DNA from 2 places in the Nocardia aegles genome. Region 1 is predicted to be linked to the other one. Evidence: riboswitches for the same ligand, from Rfam matches in the RefSeq annotation. Region 1 holds a riboswitch; the other holds the start of a gene.
The links. A riboswitch is a leader RNA that binds a small molecule or an ion and turns the genes downstream of it on or off. The one in region 1 is predicted to bind S-adenosylmethionine.
Positions count from the first base shown of each region.

Region 2: it holds a riboswitch for S-adenosylmethionine, as region 1 does, so the genes downstream of both, ACT89H_RS16200 (rhodanese-like domain-containing protein) here and ACT89H_RS14565 (amino acid ABC transporter permease) in region 1, are expected to answer to the same signal.

Region 1 covers NZ_JBQWRI010000004.1:238,034-247,589, forward strand. Annotated here, with positions in the region: gene ACT89H_RS14540 (phytoene desaturase family protein) at 1-119, shown strand, start outside; gene ACT89H_RS14545 (carotenoid biosynthesis protein) at 116-991, shown strand; gene ACT89H_RS14550 (LppM family (lipo)protein) at 1,072-1,854, shown strand; gene ACT89H_RS14555 (glycosyltransferase family 2 protein) at 1,890-3,023, shown strand; gene ACT89H_RS14560 (hypothetical protein) at 3,052-3,759, opposite strand; SAM riboswitch class I at 4,122-4,215, shown strand; gene ACT89H_RS14565 (amino acid ABC transporter permease) at 4,243-5,253, shown strand; gene ACT89H_RS14570 (amino acid ABC transporter ATP-binding protein) at 5,250-6,017, shown strand; gene ACT89H_RS14575 (ABC transporter substrate-binding protein) at 6,032-6,991, shown strand; gene ACT89H_RS14580 (hypothetical protein) at 6,996-7,205, shown strand; gene ACT89H_RS14585 (ABC transporter substrate-binding protein) at 7,202-8,821, shown strand; gene ACT89H_RS14590 (ABC transporter permease) at 8,824-9,556, shown strand, end outside.
Region 2 covers NZ_JBQWRI010000005.1:108,064-117,619, reverse strand. Annotated here, with positions in the region: gene fgd (glucose-6-phosphate dehydrogenase (coenzyme-F420)) at 1-165, opposite strand, end outside; gene ACT89H_RS16220 (HAD-IIA family hydrolase) at 384-1,142, shown strand; gene ACT89H_RS16215 (RpiB/LacA/LacB family sugar-phosphate isomerase) at 1,204-1,656, shown strand; gene ACT89H_RS16210 (serine/threonine-protein kinase) at 1,756-3,282, shown strand; gene ACT89H_RS16205 (O-succinylhomoserine sulfhydrylase) at 3,303-4,517, opposite strand; gene ACT89H_RS16200 (rhodanese-like domain-containing protein) at 4,514-4,930, opposite strand; SAM riboswitch class IV at 4,945-5,061, opposite strand; gene ACT89H_RS16195 (Rv0361 family membrane protein) at 5,125-5,574, opposite strand; gene ACT89H_RS16190 (FAD-dependent oxidoreductase) at 5,950-7,413, shown strand; gene ACT89H_RS16185 (amidohydrolase family protein) at 7,496-8,371, shown strand; gene ACT89H_RS16180 (DUF456 domain-containing protein) at 8,375-8,872, opposite strand; gene ACT89H_RS16175 (CaiB/BaiF CoA transferase family protein) at 9,093-9,556, shown strand, end outside.

The sequences.
Region 1 (9,556 bases):
TGACCGGCGCTTCTACCCATCCCGGCGGCGGCGTCTCCGGCGCCAGCGGCCGCACGGCCGCCACCCTGGCGCTGCGCGACTTGAACCGGCCCGGATTGTCGCGGTGGCTGCGACGATGACGGACTCGGGCGATCGGCCGCCCGCGGTGACACAACGGTCCGCGTCCGCGCGGGAGAGCCCGGCGCAACCCCGGCCCGGATACCGCTCGGCGAGCTTTCTGCTGCCACTGGTCGTGGTCGTCCTGACGATCGTCGCGCAGATCGGCTACCCACTGGCCGCAGGCGCGGCGCGCGACCGGGTCACCGTCGCGGTCGTGCTGCTCTCCGCCGCCGTCGCGCTGACGCACGCGACGGCGACCAGGGGACTCCGCTATGCCGTCGGTTTCCTCCTCATCGTCTCCGGTATCGGGCTCACCGCGGAGGTGATCGGTACCGCGACCGGCATACCGTTCGGCTGCTACGAGTACGCGACCGACCGGCTCGGACCCGCTCTGCTCACGGTGCCGCTGCTCGTCCCGCTGGCCTGGACCGGCGGGATCTACCCGGTGTGGGTGGTGGCCGGGATATGCACGCGGCGCACGGTCGCGCGGGTCGCGGCGACGGCGGTGGGCGCGGTGGGCTGGGATCTGTTCCTGGATCCGCAGATGGTGACCGACGGGCAGTGGACCTGGTGTGACACCCACTCCGGACTACCCGGGCTGGACCGGATTCCGGTGACCAATTATCTCGGCTGGTTCGGCGTCGCGCTGGTGATGGGCTGCTTGCTCGCGGTCTGGGAGCGGGCGGCGCCGGATCCGGCGCGGGTACCACGACCGGCCGCCCGCGCGCTCACGGTCGCCGTCCCGGTGGCCTTCTTCCTGTGGACCTGGCTCGGATCGGCGCTGGCGCACGCGGTGTTCCTCGGTCTACTGCCATCGGCCGGATACGGGTTCGCCGGCATGGGGCTGCTCGGCATTCCGCTGCTCATCGTCCTGGCTCGCGCGCGCCGCTGATCCGGCGCGATTCCCCGGACACCGCACGCCGACGCGCGCTACGACTGGCGCGTTTCATTCCGCGCCGATGGCCTGGCACGATGTCACCCGTGCAGCCGAGTCCCGTCACCACGAAGCTCGATACCCCGGATCTCCCGCCACGGCGGGTCCCACGCCGCGGGGTGCGTGCCGCTTCGATCGTTCTGCTCGCGGCGATCCTGGTCCCGATGCTCGCCGGCTGCCTGCGGGTCCAGGTTTCGATGGGGGTCTCGTCCAATGACCGGGTGTCCGGACGGATCGTCGCCGCCGTGGTCCCCGCCGACGCCGGGGACAAGGGCCCGCAACTGAAGGCGCCCGAGACGCTGGCCGCCAAGGTGCGGGTGGAACCGTACGCCCAGGACGGATACGTGGGCAGCCAGGTCTTCTTCGAGGATCTGTCCTTCGGCGAGGTGCAGCAGCTCGGGGGACTGTCCGAGCAGACCCAGGGCATGTTCCAGTTGCAGTTCCAGCGCACCGGCGACCTGGTCGGCCTGACCGGGCGGGTCGATCTGAAATCGGTGCCGCCGCACGGGTCGGACGTGCAGTTCACCATCGCGTTCCCGGCCCGCGTCGCCAAGACCAACGGCAGCCGCGAGGGCGACAACGTCGTCTCCTGGAAGCTGCCGCCCGGCGATGTCTCCACGTTGCGCGCCGAGGTCAGTTACGCCGACCCGAACACCCGCTCGTTCGCCGGCTGGGCGGGCATCGCGGGCGGCATCACGCTCGCGGTCGCCGCCATCGTCGCCGCCATGGCGTACATGGACCGCAACCCCGCCGCGCCCGGTGCGCCGGAAGCCGGCTTCTCGCTGAGCCGCTGGTGGCGGTCGGTGACGCAGAATCGCTGAGCGACAGGTCGGTATGCCGGGATAGCGTGGCCCGCATGGTGCGGATCCTGCCTTCCTTCGCCACCGCGGTGTCCGTGCTCGGCGCGGGCATCGCGCTGTACAACCGGATCACCGTGCGGCGGCTGCCGAACAACCCGACGACGGTGATCGAACCGGTCACCGTCTGTATCCCGGCACGCGACGAGGCCGACCGGCTACCCGAGCTGATCGGCGACCTGCGCGCCCAGGTGGGCGTGCCGCGCATGGCGGTACACATCCTCGACGACGCGTCCACCGACGAGACCGGCGCCGCCGCCCGCGCGGCGATCGACGGCGACCCGCGTTTCATCCTGCTGCGCAGTGAGTCCGACCCGGGGTCCGGCTGGACCGGAAAGGCGGCCGCCTGCGTCCGGCTGGCCCAGGAGGTGTCGACGCCGGTGCTGATCTTCGTGGACGCCGACGTGCGGCTGGCCCCGACCGCGATCGCGGCGGCGGTCGGCGCGCTGCGCGGACGACGAGCCGCCCTGGTCTCGCCCTGGCCCTTGCAGGTGGCGGGTTCGGTGGCGGAGGCCGTGGTGCAGCCGCTGCTGTGCTGGTCATGGGCCTCGACGCTGCCGGTCACCGCGGCCGATCGAAGCCTGCGGCCCGCCACGGCGGTGGCCTGCGGCCAGTTCCTCGTGTTCGACAACGCCGCCTACCAGGCGGTGGGCGGCCACACGGCGGTGGCCGCAAGCGTCACCGAAGACCTCGACATCGCCCGGACGCTGCGGCGAGCCGGTCACTCCACCGTTCTGGTGGCCGCGGGATCGCTGGCCCGCACCAGGATGTATCGCGGCGCCGCGGAAGTGGACGCGGGCTACACCCGCTGGCTCTGGTCGGCCTACGACGGCACGATAGCGGGCGGAGCGGTGGTGGGACTGGTTGCCGCCCTTGCGTACTGGGTGCCGCCCGTGGCCGCGGTGCTCGGCCATGGTGCGGTCCGCCGGACCGGCCTGATCGGCTGGCTCGCCGCCGTTGCCGGGCGACTGCTGGCCCGTTCGACCGAAACCGGCGGCCCGCTGAAACCCTCGGATGTGCTGGCCGCCCTAGCGCATCCGGTGTCGGTGGGGGCGTATCTGCTGCTGTGGGTGCGATCGCACCGGGCCCGCCGCCGCGGCACGGCGCGCTGGAAGGGGCGCTCGCTGCCCTGAGCGCAGCGCGCCGCGGCGGCCCGGAAACTCATGGGACCGGCGTGATTCCGACTGTCGGCAGGAAGACGCAGGACTTGGCGCCGTTCTGGACCGAGCCGAACACCGCGGCGAGAACCGTGCCCTTGCCGGTATCCACCGGTACGGCACGCACCCCGCCCATCGGCAGGGACGCGACGAGGAAGTCCCGGATCGCCTGCTCCGCGGCGGGACGCAGGTCCAAGGGAACGGCCGCGGGGATCATCGAGCGCGCGACCTCCGGCAACGGTCCCATGGCGGCCGTACCGCCACGGCCGGTGTTCAGATTGAACCAGGCCACTTGCATTCCGGCGGTGTTCGGGCCGTCCGGGCCGAGGCCGTAGGGCACGAAGGTGAACATCGCCTGCCCGGCCTTGACCGCGCTGAGGTCCTGGCCGGGAATCTGGACGGTGTTCTTCGGCCACGGTCCCGGGATGGCGCCTGCCACGGCGGGCGCCAGACCGGCCGTGGTGTTGTCGAGGCAGAACGCCGACGCGCTCGGGTACGCGAACGGCTGGATACCGAGCGCGCGCAGCGCGTCGAGCGCGGCTTGATACGCGCCGAACAGGTCACCGGGGGCGGCGATCGGCACGGGATTCTCGGAGAACGCGGGAAGCGTGACATCCGGAGCCGCGAACGCGGCGGACGGCCCGGCGAACACGAGGGCGATCGAACTGGTCGCGACAGCGGACAACTGGGTCAGACGGCGCAATATGGTCACGAAACCTCCTCATCGGCGGAACAATCGAGGGGGACAGTACTCCGGCAAACGCATTCAACAGCCGAGATTGGGCACAGCAATTCCGTGGCGAGTCCTGTTTGCCCGGAACCGAGCTCACGCCGCGTGTCCGAGCGTCGGCGATACCCGTATGCTGCTTCGGACCATCTCGGTCCCGCGTCGCTCGCCGGCGAAGCTCGGAGCCGGTCTCGGTAGCGCAGCGCACTTCTGGCTACTACATAGATCCGATGAATGCGCGTGGACAAGCTCTACGCTCACGGTGATTACTTCTCTTGTTCCGAGCTTCCCTTGCTTGGCATCATGATTCGGCTCGCCCCTGACACCGCCTGTCAGGGGGTCGGCGCCAACCATCCAGAGCGACCGAGAGACCTGGCTCGTCGACGTCGCAGCAACCCCCCGGTCATCGGGTGCGGGTGCTTCCGCCGGGACCGATGGAGGAACCGAAGTGATCATCGAGGACCCGTCATGAGCGCGTCCACCGCGCCGGACGCCGCGCCCGAGGCCGCCGCGCCGAGCGAACCGGCCCCGACCGGCGCACCGGCCGCCGCCGAGAGCGGCACGACGCCTACCGTCGCGAAGACCCGGCACCCTTGGCGCTGGGTGGTCAGCGCCGTCGCCCTGATCCTGCTCGCCCAGTTCGTGCACGGCCTGGCCACCAATCCCGGCTGGGACTGGCCGACGTTCGCGCAGTACATCACCGCGAAGTCGGTGCTGTCGGCGTTGCGGGTCACCCTGGAGCTGACCGTCTGGGGCACGGCGCTGGGCTTTCTGCTCGGCACCGCGCTCGCGGTCGCCCGGCTGTCGAACAACCCGGTGCTGCGGGTGATCTCGTGGGTCTACATCTGGGCGTTCCGCTCGATCCCGCTGATCGTGCAACTGCTGTTCTGGTTCAACATCGCCTACCTGTACCGGACCCTGTCGGTCGGCATCCCGTTCGGCCCCGCGTTCTTCACCGTCGAGGTGAACGGGGTGATCAGCGGTTTCACCGCCGCCGTGATCGGCTTGGCGCTGCATCAGGCCGCGTACTCGGCCGAGATCATCCGGGCCGGGTTCATCTCGGTGGACGCGGGTCAGCTGGAAGCCGCCGCCGCGCTGGGGATTCCACGGCTGCGGCAGTTCCGCACGGTGGTGGTACCGCAGGCGATGCGCTCGATCCTGCCGAACGCCACCAACGAGGTGATCAGCCTGTTCAAAGGCACCTCGATCGTGTCGGTGATGGCGATCGCCGAGCTGTTCTACCAGGTCCAGGTCATCTACGGGCGCAACGGACGGGTGGTGCCGCTGCTCATGGTCGCGACGGTCTGGTACATCGTGCTCACCACCGTGCTGTCGGTGGCGCAGTATTACATCGAACGCCACTACGCCAAGGGCGCGCACCGCACGCCGCCGCCGACACCGCTGCAACGCGGGTGGCAGAAGCTGCGCGAGATCGCCGCCGAGGCCGGCCCCGCCGCACCGCGCGGAGCGACCCGATGAGCGCCGTACCCGCCGTGCAGGTCCGCGGCGTGCGGAAATCCTTCGGTTCGCAGGAAGTGCTGCGCGGCATCGACCTCACCGTGCGCTCCGGCGAGGTGGTGGCCGTGATCGGCCCGTCCGGGTCGGGCAAGTCGACCCTGCTGCGCGTGGTCAACCACCTGGAAACGCTGGACGCGGGCACCGTGCACATCGACGGCGAGCTGATCGGGTATCGACTGCGCCGCGATCGCCTGCACGCGCTGCCCGATCGCGTGGTGCGCAAGCAGCGCGCCCGGATCGGCTTCGTCTTCCAGCAGTTCAATCTGTTCGGGCACCTGACCGTGCTCGAGAACGTCACGCTCGCACCACTGGCGGCGCAGCGGCGCGACCGCGACGAGGTGGAGCGCGAGGCGCGCCTGCTGCTGGAGCGGGTCGGCATCGGGCACCTGTCCGACGCGTATCCGCGCAGGCTGTCGGGCGGACAGCAGCAGCGGGTGGCGATCGCCCGCGCGCTGGCGCTGCGCCCGCGCGTGATCCTGTTCGACGAGCCCACCTCCGCGCTGGACCCGGAGCTGGTCGGCGAGGTGCTCGACGTGATCCGCGATCTGGCGCACCGCGGCACCGCGCTGGTGATCGTCACCCACGAGATCGGCTTCGCCCGTGAGGTCGCCGACACCGTGGTGTTCCTCGACGGGGGCGTCATCGTCGAGCAGGGGCCACCCTCGGTCGTCCTCGACCATCCAGAACACCCGCGCACCCGCGCGTTCCTTTCCCGAGTCCGTTGACGAACAGGTATCCGATGAAGTTCTCCGCCCTGGTCACCGCCGCCGCGACCGCGGTCGTGCTGCTGGCCACCGGCTGCACCGAACCCGAGGCGGACACCGCCACGCAGCCCGCCGGTTCGATCACCTTCGACCTCTCCCCCGCCCAGTCCGGCCGCGTCCGGGCCGCCAAGGTCGATGCCATCGCCGCCGAAGTGCCGAAGGCGATCCGCGATCGCGGCACGCTGATCGTGACCGGCGCGTCCGGCACCGCGCCGCCGCTGCGGTTCTACGCCACCGACGACAAGACGGTGGTCGGCTCGGAAGTCGACTTCGCCTCGCTGATCGCCGACATCCTCGGCCTGAAACTCGACGCGCAGGTGGCCGATTGGTCGCAGAACTTCGTGCGGGTGGACTCCGGCGAGGTGGACGCGTTCATCTCCAACGTCACCGTCACCGAGGAACGCAAGGAGAAGTACGACTTCGCGACCTACCGCAAGGACAACGTCGCGCTGGAGGTACCGATCCAGAGCAAACTGGACTACAAGGACCGCACGAGCCTGGCGGGCAAGCGGATCGGCGTCGGCAGCGGCACCAACCAGGAGCAGCTGCTGGTGAAGTGGAACGAGCAGAACCGCGCCGAGGGCCTGCCCCCTATCGACATCGCCTACTTCCAGCAGGTCAGCGACTACTACCTGGCGCTGGCCTCGCAGCGGCTCGACGGCTACCTCGGACCGAACCCGACGGCGATCTACCACGCGGCCACCGCGAAACAGACCCGGATCGTGGGCACGTTCTCCGGTGCGGGCGAGGCGCTGCAAGGCGAGATCGCGGTGCTCACCAAGAAGGACAACGGTCTGATCACCGCCGTGCAGCACGCGCTGGCCTACGCCATCGAGCACGGCAGCTACCAGCAGGTGATCGACCGCTGGGGCCTGCAGAGCGAGACGGTCGCCGAATCGCGGATCAATCCGCCCGGCCTGCCGAAAAAACGCTGAGCCGATGACACAGCCAGTGTCGACCAGGACGCCGCGCGTGCACCGGATCGCTCAGGGCGATCCGGTGGCCGCGCGCCTGCGGGCCGAACAGATCGGACCGCACCTGTTCGAGAAATACCTGCCCCTGTCCGGCCCAGCGCTGGCAGCGGCCGACATCGACCCCGACCTGGGCGAGGAACTCGCCCGACCCGAAGTATCTGGAGTTGCCCCGTGATCCGAACCCGTCACCGAATCGTCGCGCTGGCCGGCGCGCTCGCCGCGGCCACCACCGTGGCCGCCTGCGGCAGTGATTCGGCCGCGCCCGGCGGCGACGCGGGCCCGCCCCAGCCGGGCGGTGTACTGCGCTACGGCCTGTCCCAGGCGCCGACCTGCTCGGATCCCGCCCAGGCCGGCACCAATCAGACGCTGTACGTCGCCCGGCAGATCGTGGATTCGCTGACCGACCAGGACCCGGCCACCGGCGAACTGAAGCCGTGGCTGGCGCAGAGCTGGGAGGCGAGCCCCGACGCGAAGGTCTTCACCTTCCACCTCGTCGACGGCGTCACCTTCAGCGACGGCACCCCGCTCACCGCCGACTCGGTGCGCAGCACCTTCGATTCGGTCGTGAAGCTGGGCTCGGGCAAGGCGCCGCTGGGCAGCAGCTACCTCACCGGCTACGTCGGCACCACGGCCGTGGACCGGCTCACCGCGCGGGTCGAGTTCAGCAAGCCCAACGCCGCATTCCTGCAGGCGTCATCGACCGCCCAGCTCGGCATCCTCGCCGACGTGACCACGGCCAAGCCCGCCGAGCAGCGCTGCCTCGGCGACAACATCGGCAGCGGGCCGTTCACCTACGCCGCCTACCGCCAGGACGCCGCGGTCACGCTGGCCAAACGGACCGGCTACCACTGGGGTTCGGCGGTATTCGCCCATCGCGGCGAGGCGTACCTGGACAAGATCGAATTCACTGTGGTGCCCGAATCCGGCGTCCGCACCGGCAGTCTCGCCTCCGGGCAGCTGGACGCGATCAGCGACGCGCTGCCGCAGGACGCCGCGCAGATCGAGGCGGCGGGCGGCCGGGTGCTCAGCACCGCCAACCCGGGTGTGCCGTTCCACTTGCAGCTCAACGTCACCCGGGGACCGCTGCGTGATCCCGCGGTGCGCCAGGCGCTGCTGCCGGCGATCGATCGCAAGCAATTGGTCGACACCGTACTCGGCCCGCAGTTCAAGCCCGCCACCAGCGCACTGGCCGGCACCACCCCCGGCTACACGGACCTGTCGGCACGCCTCGCCTACAACCCGGCGAAGGCGCGCACCATCCTCGACCAGGCCGGTTGGGTCCCCGGCGCGGACGGCATCCGGGCCAAGAACGGTGAGCGGTTGTCCTTCTCGGTGTTGTTCAGCCAGGTGTTCGCGGGCAACCAGGCGATCCTGGAGCTGGTGCAGCAGCAGCTGCGGCAGGTCGGGGTGGAGCTGAAATTGGACCTGGTGTCGGCGGCGGAGTTCACGGCGCGGCAGAACAGCAAGGATTTCGACGCCTCCTACGGCAACACCACCCGCGCCGACGGCGACATCCTGCGCACCTCCTTCGGACTCGACGGGCGCAACCTCAATGCCCGCGGCCCGATCCCCGCACTGGACGACGCGCTGAACGGGCAGGTCGGCACCGTCGACACCGCGACACGCAACGGACTCATCCGGGTCGCGCAGGAGCAGGTGCTCGACGCCGGACTGATGATCCCGACCGTGGAGCTCTCCCAGGCGATCGGAGCGAGCGCGAACACGCGGGATCTGAAGTTCGAGGCTTCGGCACGCTTGCAGTTCTTCGACACCTGGCTGAGCGGACGATAGTCATGGCGCGCTATCTCGCCCTGCGTGCGCTGCAAGCGATCTGGGTGCTGTGGGCGGCGTTCACGCTGTCGTTCGTGGTGCTGTACCTACTGCCCTCCGACCCGGTCTCGATCGCGGCCGACGGCGGCGGCACGGGCACGCCGGTGGACCAGGCCGCCATCGCCGAGCTACAGGCCCGCTACGGGCTGGATCGGCCGCTGTGGGAACAGTATTGGACCGCGCTCGGACACGCCGTGCGCGGTGATCTCGGCCATTCCATCGCGACCGGGCAACCGGTCACCGGCGCGATCGGCGACGCGCTGCCCGCCACGCTCGAATTGGCGGGAACCGCGCTGCTCTTCGCGGTCGTCGGCGGTGTCGCACTGGCGTTCGCGGCGACCCAGACTCGGCGGCCGTGGTTACGCAACGCTCTGGCCGCGCTTCCGTCGTTCGGCGTCTCGGTGCCGACGTTCTGGACCGGACTGCTGCTGTTGCAGGTGTTCTCGTTCCAACTGCGGCTGGCGCCCGCGTTCGGCGGGCACGGTTTCGCGGGCACGGTGCTGCCCGCGCTCACCCTGGCCCTGCCGATCGGCGCGGTCATCGCGCAGGTGCTCACCGCCGGGCTGGAGACGACCTGGCGTCAGCCGTTCGTCGACGTGGCCCTGGCCAAGGGCGGGTCGCGCTGGTGGGTACAACGCACGCACGTGCTGCGCCCGGCCAGCGTGCCCGCGTTCACCATCGCGGGGGTCCTGGTCG
Region 2 (9,556 bases), on a different contig from region 1:
CAGCGAGAAGGGCGCGTGTCCGCCCTTGTGCCGCCAGGGCTGGAAGTGGTCGCTCACGGTGGCGCTGTCCATGCCGTGTTCTTCGGCCGACACCGCGATCTCGACGAGTTCCCGGGGACCGAACTGCTCCGCCGATGCTTTGTATCCGAGCTTGAGTCCGCTCATCTGCCACGCTCCTCGCGTTTCGTTTCGCCACCATCGCGATCCGTCATCGACAGTAGTCAACACTGCCGCCCGTCGCGCCGACGGGCCGACGCGGATGATCTTCACGGCGGAGAACGCCCGCCGGGGGCGAATCGCTTCCCCGGTGGCCGCCGCGGGTGATAACGGATAATGGCCGCGTGACCGCAGACGACGAGCCGATCCTGTCCTACTTGACCGATATGGACGGCGTGCTGGTGCACGAGGACCACCTCATCCCGGGCGCCGACAAGTTCCTCGCCGAACTGCGCGCCAACGACACGCCCTTCCTGGTGCTGACCAACAATTCGATCCGCACGCCGCGCGATCTGCAGGCTCGGCTGCGGCACACCGGGCTCGACATCCCGGAAGCAGCGATCTGGACCTCCGCGCTGGCCACCGCTACTTTCCTGGACGAACAGCGTCCCAACGGCACCGCTTACGTAGTGGGCGAATCCGGCCTCACCACCGCGTTGCACGAGATCGGCTATGTGCTGACCGACAGCGACCCGGATTACGTCGTCCTCGGCGAGACCCGCACGTACTCCTTCGAGGCGATCACCACCGCGATCCGGCTGGTCGAGCGAGGCGCCCGCTTCATCGCGACCAACCCGGATCCGACCGGCCCGTCCCGTGAGGGCTCGCTGCCCGCCACCGGCTCGGTGGCCGCGCTGATCACCCGCGCCACCGGACGCGACCCGTACTACGTCGGCAAGCCGAACCCGCTGATGATGCGCTCCGCGCTGCGTCGGATCGGCGCCCATTCCCAGTCGACGGTGATGATCGGCGACCGGATGGACACCGACATCATCTCCGGCCTGGAAGCGGGCATGCGCACCATCCTGGTCACCTCGGGTATCTCCACCCGCGCGTCCTACGAGGCCTATCCCTACCGCCCCACGATGGTGGTGGACTCCGTCGCCGATCTGATCGGGAAGACCAAAGCCCCGTTCACGGACTGATCGCCGCGCCCCCGTGGCAGCAGACCCCCTGCCGATCCGCCGCGAACATTACGGTGGACGCATGCGAATCTCGGTGGCGGCGGACGAGCGGGTCGGTGTGGCCGCGGAACTGGTCGACGAACTGGTCGAGCGCGGCCACGAGATCGTGCCGCACGGCGCGCTGTCCGAGGAGGAACGCGACGACTGGGCCTGGGCCAGCGAAGCGGCCGCCCGCGACGTCGCCTCCGGCCGCGCCGACCAGGCCGTCGTCTGCTGCTGGACCGGTACCGGCGCCTCGATCGCGGCCAATAAGGTCGCCGGGGTGCGCGCCGCACTCTGCGCGGACGCCTCGACCGCGGCGGGCGCCCGCACCTGGAACGACGCCAATGTCCTTGCCCTGAGCCTGCGTTCGACCTCCAGCGCCGAACTCCGGGAGATCCTCGACGCCTGGTTCACCACCGAGCCGAGCTCCGCTCCGGACGACCGGGCGAACATCGCCCATCTCGCCGACATCGAACGCGCCGGCGATACCTGAGGAAAGTACGGCCGCCTCGACCTGCGGCGGGGCGTCGACAGCGCCTGAGGCGCGGCTCCCGCTTTCGATATCGACGACTCCCGGCGATACGGTCGAGCCATGTCCGTTCACAGGCCCGGTGGCACGTTCGGGAACTATCGCCTCGAACGCTTGCTGGGCCGTGGCGGCATGGGCGAGGTGTGGCTGGCACATGATCAGCACGGCCGCGCCGTGGCACTCAAGGTGCTGTCGGCGGCGTATACCGCCGATTCGCTCTATCGGCAGCGGTTCGAGCGGGAAGCTCGGTTGGGCGCCACGGCGCGCAGCCCGCACATCGTGCCCGTCCACGCGTTCGGCGAAGTAGACGGCCATCTGTTCTTGGAGATGACCTACATCGACGGTGTCGACCTCGGTACCCGGCTGAAGTCCGGCCCACTGCCGTCGGATCGGGCCGTCGACGTCATCGCCCAGGCCGCCGCGGCGCTGGATGCCGCGCACGCGTCCGGACTGGTGCACCGCGATGTTAAGCCGGGCAACATCCTCCTGCACACCAGCGGTTTCGTGTATCTGATCGACTTCGGTATCGCTCGCGCCGCCGACGGCACCGCCCTCACCGCCACCGGGCTGGTGGTGGGCACGCTGGGGTACATGGCGCCGGAGCGCTTCACCGGAACGGTGGACGCCAGGTCCGATGTCTATTCGCTGGCCTGCGTCCTCTACGAAACCCTCACCGGGCAACCGCCCTTCGGCACGGGCGATCCGGCCCAGCAGATGCGCGCCCACCTGATGGCCGAACCGCCCCGCGCCGCACGGTCCGCCCCCGGCGTCCCGGCCGCGCTCGACGATGTCATCGCCAAGGGGATGGCCAAGGAGCCCGACGCACGCTACGGCAGCGCGGGTGAATTCGCCGCGGCGGCGTCGGCAGTCCTGAACCGTTCCACGCCCGCACGACCGAGCCCGCCGGTCGCTGGTTCCACGGCACCTCGCGGCCGCACGCCGACCCGGGTCATGCATGCCCCCACCTCGGCGCAGCCGACGCCCGAGGTCCGGCCACCCGCCGCGCCCGGGCAGCACGGTCCTCGGCTGAAGCCGCGATGGTTGATCGCCGCCGCGGCGGCGCTCGTCGCCACTCCGGCGCTGTTTCTTCTGGTCGACGGCATCGACATGGGGTCCGCGCCGGTCGCGGGAACGACGACTCGCGCAGCTGCCCCATCGAGCGATTCGCTGCCACCGGCCGGCGGGCAACCCGCGAGTTCCGTACCCGCCGTGCGTGACGGGAACTTCGCTTTCACCGTGACCGACGTGGTTTACGACGCGGCAGCCGCGAGTGGTGCCCGCACGATCGTGACGCTGACCGTCACCAACCTGTCCGACCACGAACAAACCCTCGCCATCGCCGACCAACGGTTGGTCACCACCGGCGGCCACTCGCTGCCGCCCGACCCGGCCGGCACCGCCGAACTGAACCCGCCCGGCGACGACTTCGCGCGCCTGGCTCCCGGCCGCGGCGGCACGATACGGCTGGCCTTCGACCTGCCCGGCAAGAACAAGAACGGCAAGAAGAACGACAAGAAAGACGAGGTCGCGACCCACGTGGTTCTGCACGGCGCGCCGTCGTCACCCGGCGTCACCGTGCCGATCCGCTGACCGCCGCTACACCGTCGCGATCAAGCGAGGGCTTGGTCGAGGTCGCCGAGCAGGTCTTCCACGTCTTCCAGGCCCACCGAGATGCGCACGACGCCATCGGACAGGCCGATGGTGGCCCGGCCTTCGGGGCCCATGGCGCGGTGTGTCGTTGTCGCCGGATGGGTGATCAGGGTCTTGGCATCACCGAGGTTGTTGGAGATGTCGACGATCCGCAACCGGTTGAGCACTTCGAACGCACGCTTCTTCGCCTCGTGCTCGGACGCGTTCAGCTCGAAGGTGACCACGGTGCCGCCGCCGCTCATCTGGCCGGTGGCCAGCGCGTGCTGCGGATGCGATTCCAGGAACGGGTATCGGACCCAGCTGACGGCCGGGTTGCTCTCCAGGAAGCGGGCGATGCGCAAGGCGGACTCCGCCGAATGACGTACCCGCAGCGGCATCGTCTCCAAGCCCTTGAGCAGCGTCCACGCGTTGAACGGGCTCAGCGCCGGACCGGTATGGCGCATCAGCGTTTTCACCGGGCCGTCGATGTAGTCCTCGGCGCCGAGGATCGCGCCGCCGAGCACGCGGCCCTGGCCATCGATGTGCTTGGTGCCCGAATAGACCACCACGTCGGCGCCGAGCTCGAAGCCGCGCTGCAACAGCGGGGTGGCGAACACGTTGTCCAGGACGACTTTCGCGCCCGCCGCGTGCGCCAGCTCGCTCACCCGCCGCACGTCGACCAACGTCTGCATCGGGTTGGCCGGCGTCTCGAAGAAGACCGCCTGGGTGGGCACCGACAACGCCCGTTCCCACTGGTCGAGATCCTCGCCGTCGACGAAGACCGTCTCCACGCCCCAGCGCGGCAGGATCTCGTTGCACACCACGAAACACGAGCCGAACAGGCTACGTGCCGCGACGAGCCGGTCGCCCGCGCCGAGCAGGGCGCCGAGCGCGGTGAACACCGCGGACATGCCGCTGGCGGTCGCGAAGCACGCCTCGGCGCCGTCGAGCAGCCGCATCCGCTCCTCGAACATGGCCACCGTCGGGTTGCCGTAGCGGGAGTAGACGAAGTGTTCGACCTCGCCGGTGAACGCGGCCTCGGCGGCCTCGGCGCTCTCGTAGACGAAGCCGGAGGTGAGGTAGAGCGCCTCCGCGGTCTCCTCGAAACCGGAACGCCGCAGCCCGCCGCGCACGCCGAGCGTCGCGGGGCCGACGCCGTCGGGCAGCGGCTTGTCGAACGCGCCGCCGGTGATCACGACTGCCGCCAGGGCAGTCCGAGGGCGCGCCAGCCGGAGCCGCCGCGATGCCCGAATTCGTCGAGCGGGCCTTCGAAGCCCTCGAGCACGTTGTAGGAGGTGTGGTAGCCGGCCGAGGTGGCGGCGATCGCCGCGCCCACCGAACGCTGACCGGAACGACAGATGAAGACGACGGGCGCCCCCGGGTCGTGACCGTCGAGCGCCTGCTTCAACTGCTCGACGAACGCCTCGTTGCGCGCGCCCGTGGAATCGACCCACTCGACCAGCACGGTCGGCCGTTCGATCGAGCTCGTGTCCGGTACACCGACGAACTTCCATTCCGCTTCCGTCCGCACGTCCACGAGGACGGCTTCGGGATGGTCCCGCAGCAGCTCCCAAGCCTGCTGCGGGGTGATATCACCGGCATAACTCATGTGCACCTCCTGCGAATCCGCACTTGCCGCGCCCGGGACCGAGGCGCCGCCAGGTCGTCACCCGGAGCACCCCACCGCGGAGGAGGGTTGCCGACCAGCAATGCCGGGGCTTGACGCTGGTTCTCATGACCTCCGACTGAGATTGCACTGACCGGGGTCGCCGTGTCAAACGGGGGCGCACCCTACGCGAACGCTCAGGTGCACACCAGCCACTTGTCGCCAGACCTGGTGAGATTCCAGGTCGTCGTCTTCTCCTGCCCGCCCACCTTCGTGGTGACGGTCGCCTTGCCCCGGTCGCCGTCGACCATGGGCTGGTCGATTTTCGTGATTTCGACGGGCTTTCCGGCACCGTCCTGGCCCGCGAGCGGTGAGCGACTCGCGTCGAAGCCCTGGCATGCGGTGCCGGGCGGCGGCACGGCGGCACTGCGATTGGAGCCGTCGACGAAGTCGCGCACGGCCGCTGTGAGGCGATCGGCGTCTGTGACATTTTTCTCAGCGGGCGACAGCACACCGCCGAGCACGACCGCGATCAGCACGATCACCGCGACCACCGCGGCCGCGACGAACGGGACCGCCGAGCGTCTGTCGGTCTGATCGACCCGAATGATCTCGTCCTCGCCCGCGGCGGGCTGCTGTTCGGTCATGGCTCGATGATCCCTGGTCGGCGCCGGTATCGAGCGCTCGACCCCCGGCTGTGAATCGGCACACGGCTGCCCCCTGGCGAGTGGCGACCGTAGACCGCGCGCGAGCGGGTAACCGATGATCGTGACTGTCGATGGCACGCATCGAGTTCACGCACCGACGTGGGGCGGCATCCGCCATCCCGATAGAATCGCTGGACGGCGGCCTGCTGCCACAGCGAACCGGCAGCTCCACGCCGCGGCGGACGGAGCACCGCGCAGCCATGAGCCGGCCACACCGGCGTCCGCGCCGGACGGGTGCGACCGAGCCGGTGCGTCAAGTCAGCCTAAGCTAAGCCATACGTAATTGATTTCGACCATAAAGGTGCGCGTAAAGAGATGACCGAACAGAGTGCAGTAGAGGATGGCGGTGTCCGCGAGCCCTCCGTGGTGACGCAGGCTTCCTCCTCCGGGCCTGACGCGCACACCGCGAAGCCCCGCCCGCTCCGCATCGCGATCGTGGGCGCCGGACCGGCCGGGATCTACGCCGCCGACGCCTTGATGAAGTCCGATGCCGAGGTGTCGATCGACCTCTACGAGCGCATGCCCGCGCCGTTCGGCCTGATCCGCTACGGCGTCGCGCCCGATCATCCCCGGATCAAGGGCATCATCACCGCCCTGCACAAGGTCCTCGACAAGCCGCAGGTGCGCCTGCTCGGCAACATCGACTACGGCACCGACATCACCCTCGACGATCTGCGCGTCTTCTACGACGCGGTGATCTTCTCCACCGGAGCCAACGCCGACCGGGCGCTGCCCATCCCCGGCATCGACCTCGACGGCTCCTACGGCGCCGCCGACTTCGTCTCCTGGTACGACGGCCACCCCGACGTCCCCCGCACCTGGCCGCTGGACGCGGAGAAGGTCGCCGTCCTCGGCGTCGGCAACGTCGCGCTCGACGTCGCCCGGGTGCTGGCCAAGACCGGCGACGAGCTGCTGCCGACGGAGATCCCGCCGAACGTCTACAACGGCCTCAAGGCCAACAAGGCCGTCGAGGTGCACGTCTTCGGCCGCCGTGGTCCCGCGCAGGCCAAGTTCACCCCGCTGGAACTGCGCGAACTCGACCACTCGCCCACCATCGAAGTCATCGTCGATCCCGAGGACATCGACTACGACGAAGGCTCCGAAGCCGCGCGGCGGCACTCCAAGCAGGTCGACATGGTGGCCAACACCCTCGAGCAGTGGGCCATCCGCGATGCGGGCGACCGGCCACACAAGTTGTTCCTGCACTTCTTCGAATCCCCCGCCGAAGTGCTCGGCGAGAACGGCAAGGTCGTCGGCCTGCGCACCGAACGCACCCAGCTCGACGGCACCGGCAACGTCAAGGGCACCGGGGTGTTCAAGGACTGGGACGTGCAGGCGGTGTATCGCGCGGTCGGCTACCTGTCGCAGAACCTGACCAACCTGCCGTTCGACGACCAGGCCGGCACCGTGCCGAACGAAGCGGGCCGGGTGCTCGTCGACGAGAACGCCGACGGCGCGGCGCGCTACCTGCCCGCCACCTACGTCACCGGCTGGATCAAGCGCGGCCCGGTCGGCCTGATCGGCCACACCAAGGGCGACGCCAACGAGACCATCGCCTGCCTGCTGGACGACGCGCCCGGCTTCACCCCGGCCGAGCGGCCCGACCCGGAGGCCGTCATCGAATTCCTCGAAGGCAAGGGCATCCCGTTCACCACCTGGGCCGGGTGGTACCGACTCGACGCGCACGAACGCTCCCTCGGCGAGCCGGAGGGCCGCGAGCGCGTCAAAGTCGTCGAGCGCGAGGACATGCTGCGCGCCAGCGAACCGCACAAGGTCTGAACGCCGCAGTGACCGACTCCGCCGCCGACGCGACGTCCCAGGTGTGGCAGCGGAAAATCCGACCCTGAGGCATTCTGTACAAGTGTTCGATGCCCACCTGCACATTTTCGACCCGCGGTTTCCGCTGGCCGAGAACGAGGGCTACCTGCCCGACCCGTTCACCATCGCCGATTATCGCAAGCGCATGGCGCGATACGACATCAGCGGCGGCGCTGTGGTCAGCGGGTCGTTCCAGGGCACGGACCAGACCTACCTGAAGGCCGCCCTCGCCGAACTCGGCGAGGGCTGGGTCGGTGTCACCCGGCTCGACTTGGATGCCACCGACGAGGAGATCCTCGAACTGGACCGGATCGGCGTGCGCGCACTGCGTTTCAACCTCAAGCGCGCGGCCACCGACATCACCGGGATGACGTTGCAGGCACTGCGTGCCTACGAACTGGCAGGCTGGCACGTCGAGGTCTATATCGACGGCACGATGCTGGCCTCGCTGCAACCGGTCATCTCCAAACTGCCCGCGCTGTCGGTCGACCATCTGGGGATGTCCGCCGAAGGGTTGCCCTTCCTGCTGGACCTGGTCGATCGCGGAGCGAAGGTCAAGGCGACCGGGTTCGGCCGGGTCGCGATGAACGTCGCCGACGCGCTGCGCCGCGTGCACGCGGTGAATCCGGAAGCCCTCATGTTCGGCACCGATCTGCCCGGCACCCGAGCCGGACGCCCGTTCCGGGACTCGGACGTGGATCTGCTCTGCGACGTGGTGGGCACCGACATGTACGCGGTGCTGGAGGACAACGCCCGCGCGTTCTACCGGCTCCCGGCCCGCGAGCGCGTCGTCGACGACGACCCGGCCCCCACCCTGCCGCTGCACCGGCCGGAACCGCCGACCCTCCGGCTGCGCCGCGACGAACTCCCGGGAAGCCGCGCGGGCGACACGATTCCGTTTCCCGCGATCGATCGCTGACGCTCAGATCGCTAAGACACCGGCGAGCCAGACACCGGTGGCCAGCAACGCGCCGAAGAGTTCGATCAGAATGGACAGCCCGACGCCCTTCAACGCGTGCACCGTCGCCTGCCACGCCTGCCGGTTGACGCGCAGCCGCTGGAGTTCCCACAGGTAAACGCCGAGAACGAAACCCACGAACAGGCCGATCACCGGGATCACGAAGAAGCCGACAACGCCGAGTATCGCGCCGAGCAGCACCGCGCGGTTGGACACTCCCGCGTCTTTCATCCTGCGCCCCGGCCAGGTGTATTTGACCACGCCGGAAAGCACCAGCAGCACCGTGCTGACCGCGAAAACCGTCCAGGCCGTGGCGCCCCCGGTGAGGAAGGCCCAGACGGCGATGGCCGCGAAGATCAGGATCACCCCGGGCAGGATCGGCACGACGATCCCCAGCAGACCGACCAGAATCGCGAGACCGGCGAGAAGGTTGTACCACCCCTGATCCGACAGCGTTTCCACACGTGCAGCCTAGAGCCGGGCGTGGGGGCGGGCGAGCCGTAGCCGCAGACCGGCCGCCGTACTCACACACGGGCGCAACGTCCGCGACCGCGGGCCTCGACGATGCGCCATCTTGTGGCGGCGGCCTATTGTCATACTGTCAATACATCCTTCCCGGTCGCCTCCGGGAGGACGCACCGGTCACCGGTGCGCTGCATCGAACGACGAACCGAGGTAGGGCGTGAGCACTCCATCCACCGCCGAGCAGGGCCCGCTCGCGGGCGTCAAGGTCATCGAGCTGGCCGGGATCGGCCCCGGACCGCACGCCGCGCTGCTGCTGGCCGATCTGGGCGCCGACGTGGTGCGGGTGCAGCGCGCAGGCCAGCTACCGGGCGGGTTCGACCGTCCGCAGCTGCGCGGCCGGACCATCGTCGAAGCCGACCTCAAGGACCCCGCCGACCTCGAGAAAGTGCTCGGTCTCGTCGAGAAGGCGGACGTGCTGATCGAGGGCTTCCGCCCCGGCGTCACCGAGCGGCTCGGCATCGGCCCGGACGACGCGCTCGCCCGCAACCCGCGCCTGGTCTACGGGCGGATGACCGGCTGGGGACAGCACGGTCCGCTGGCCGATCGCGCGGGACACGACATCAACTACATCTCCATCACCGGCGTGCTGCACGCCATCGGCCGCAAGGGCGAACGCCCGGT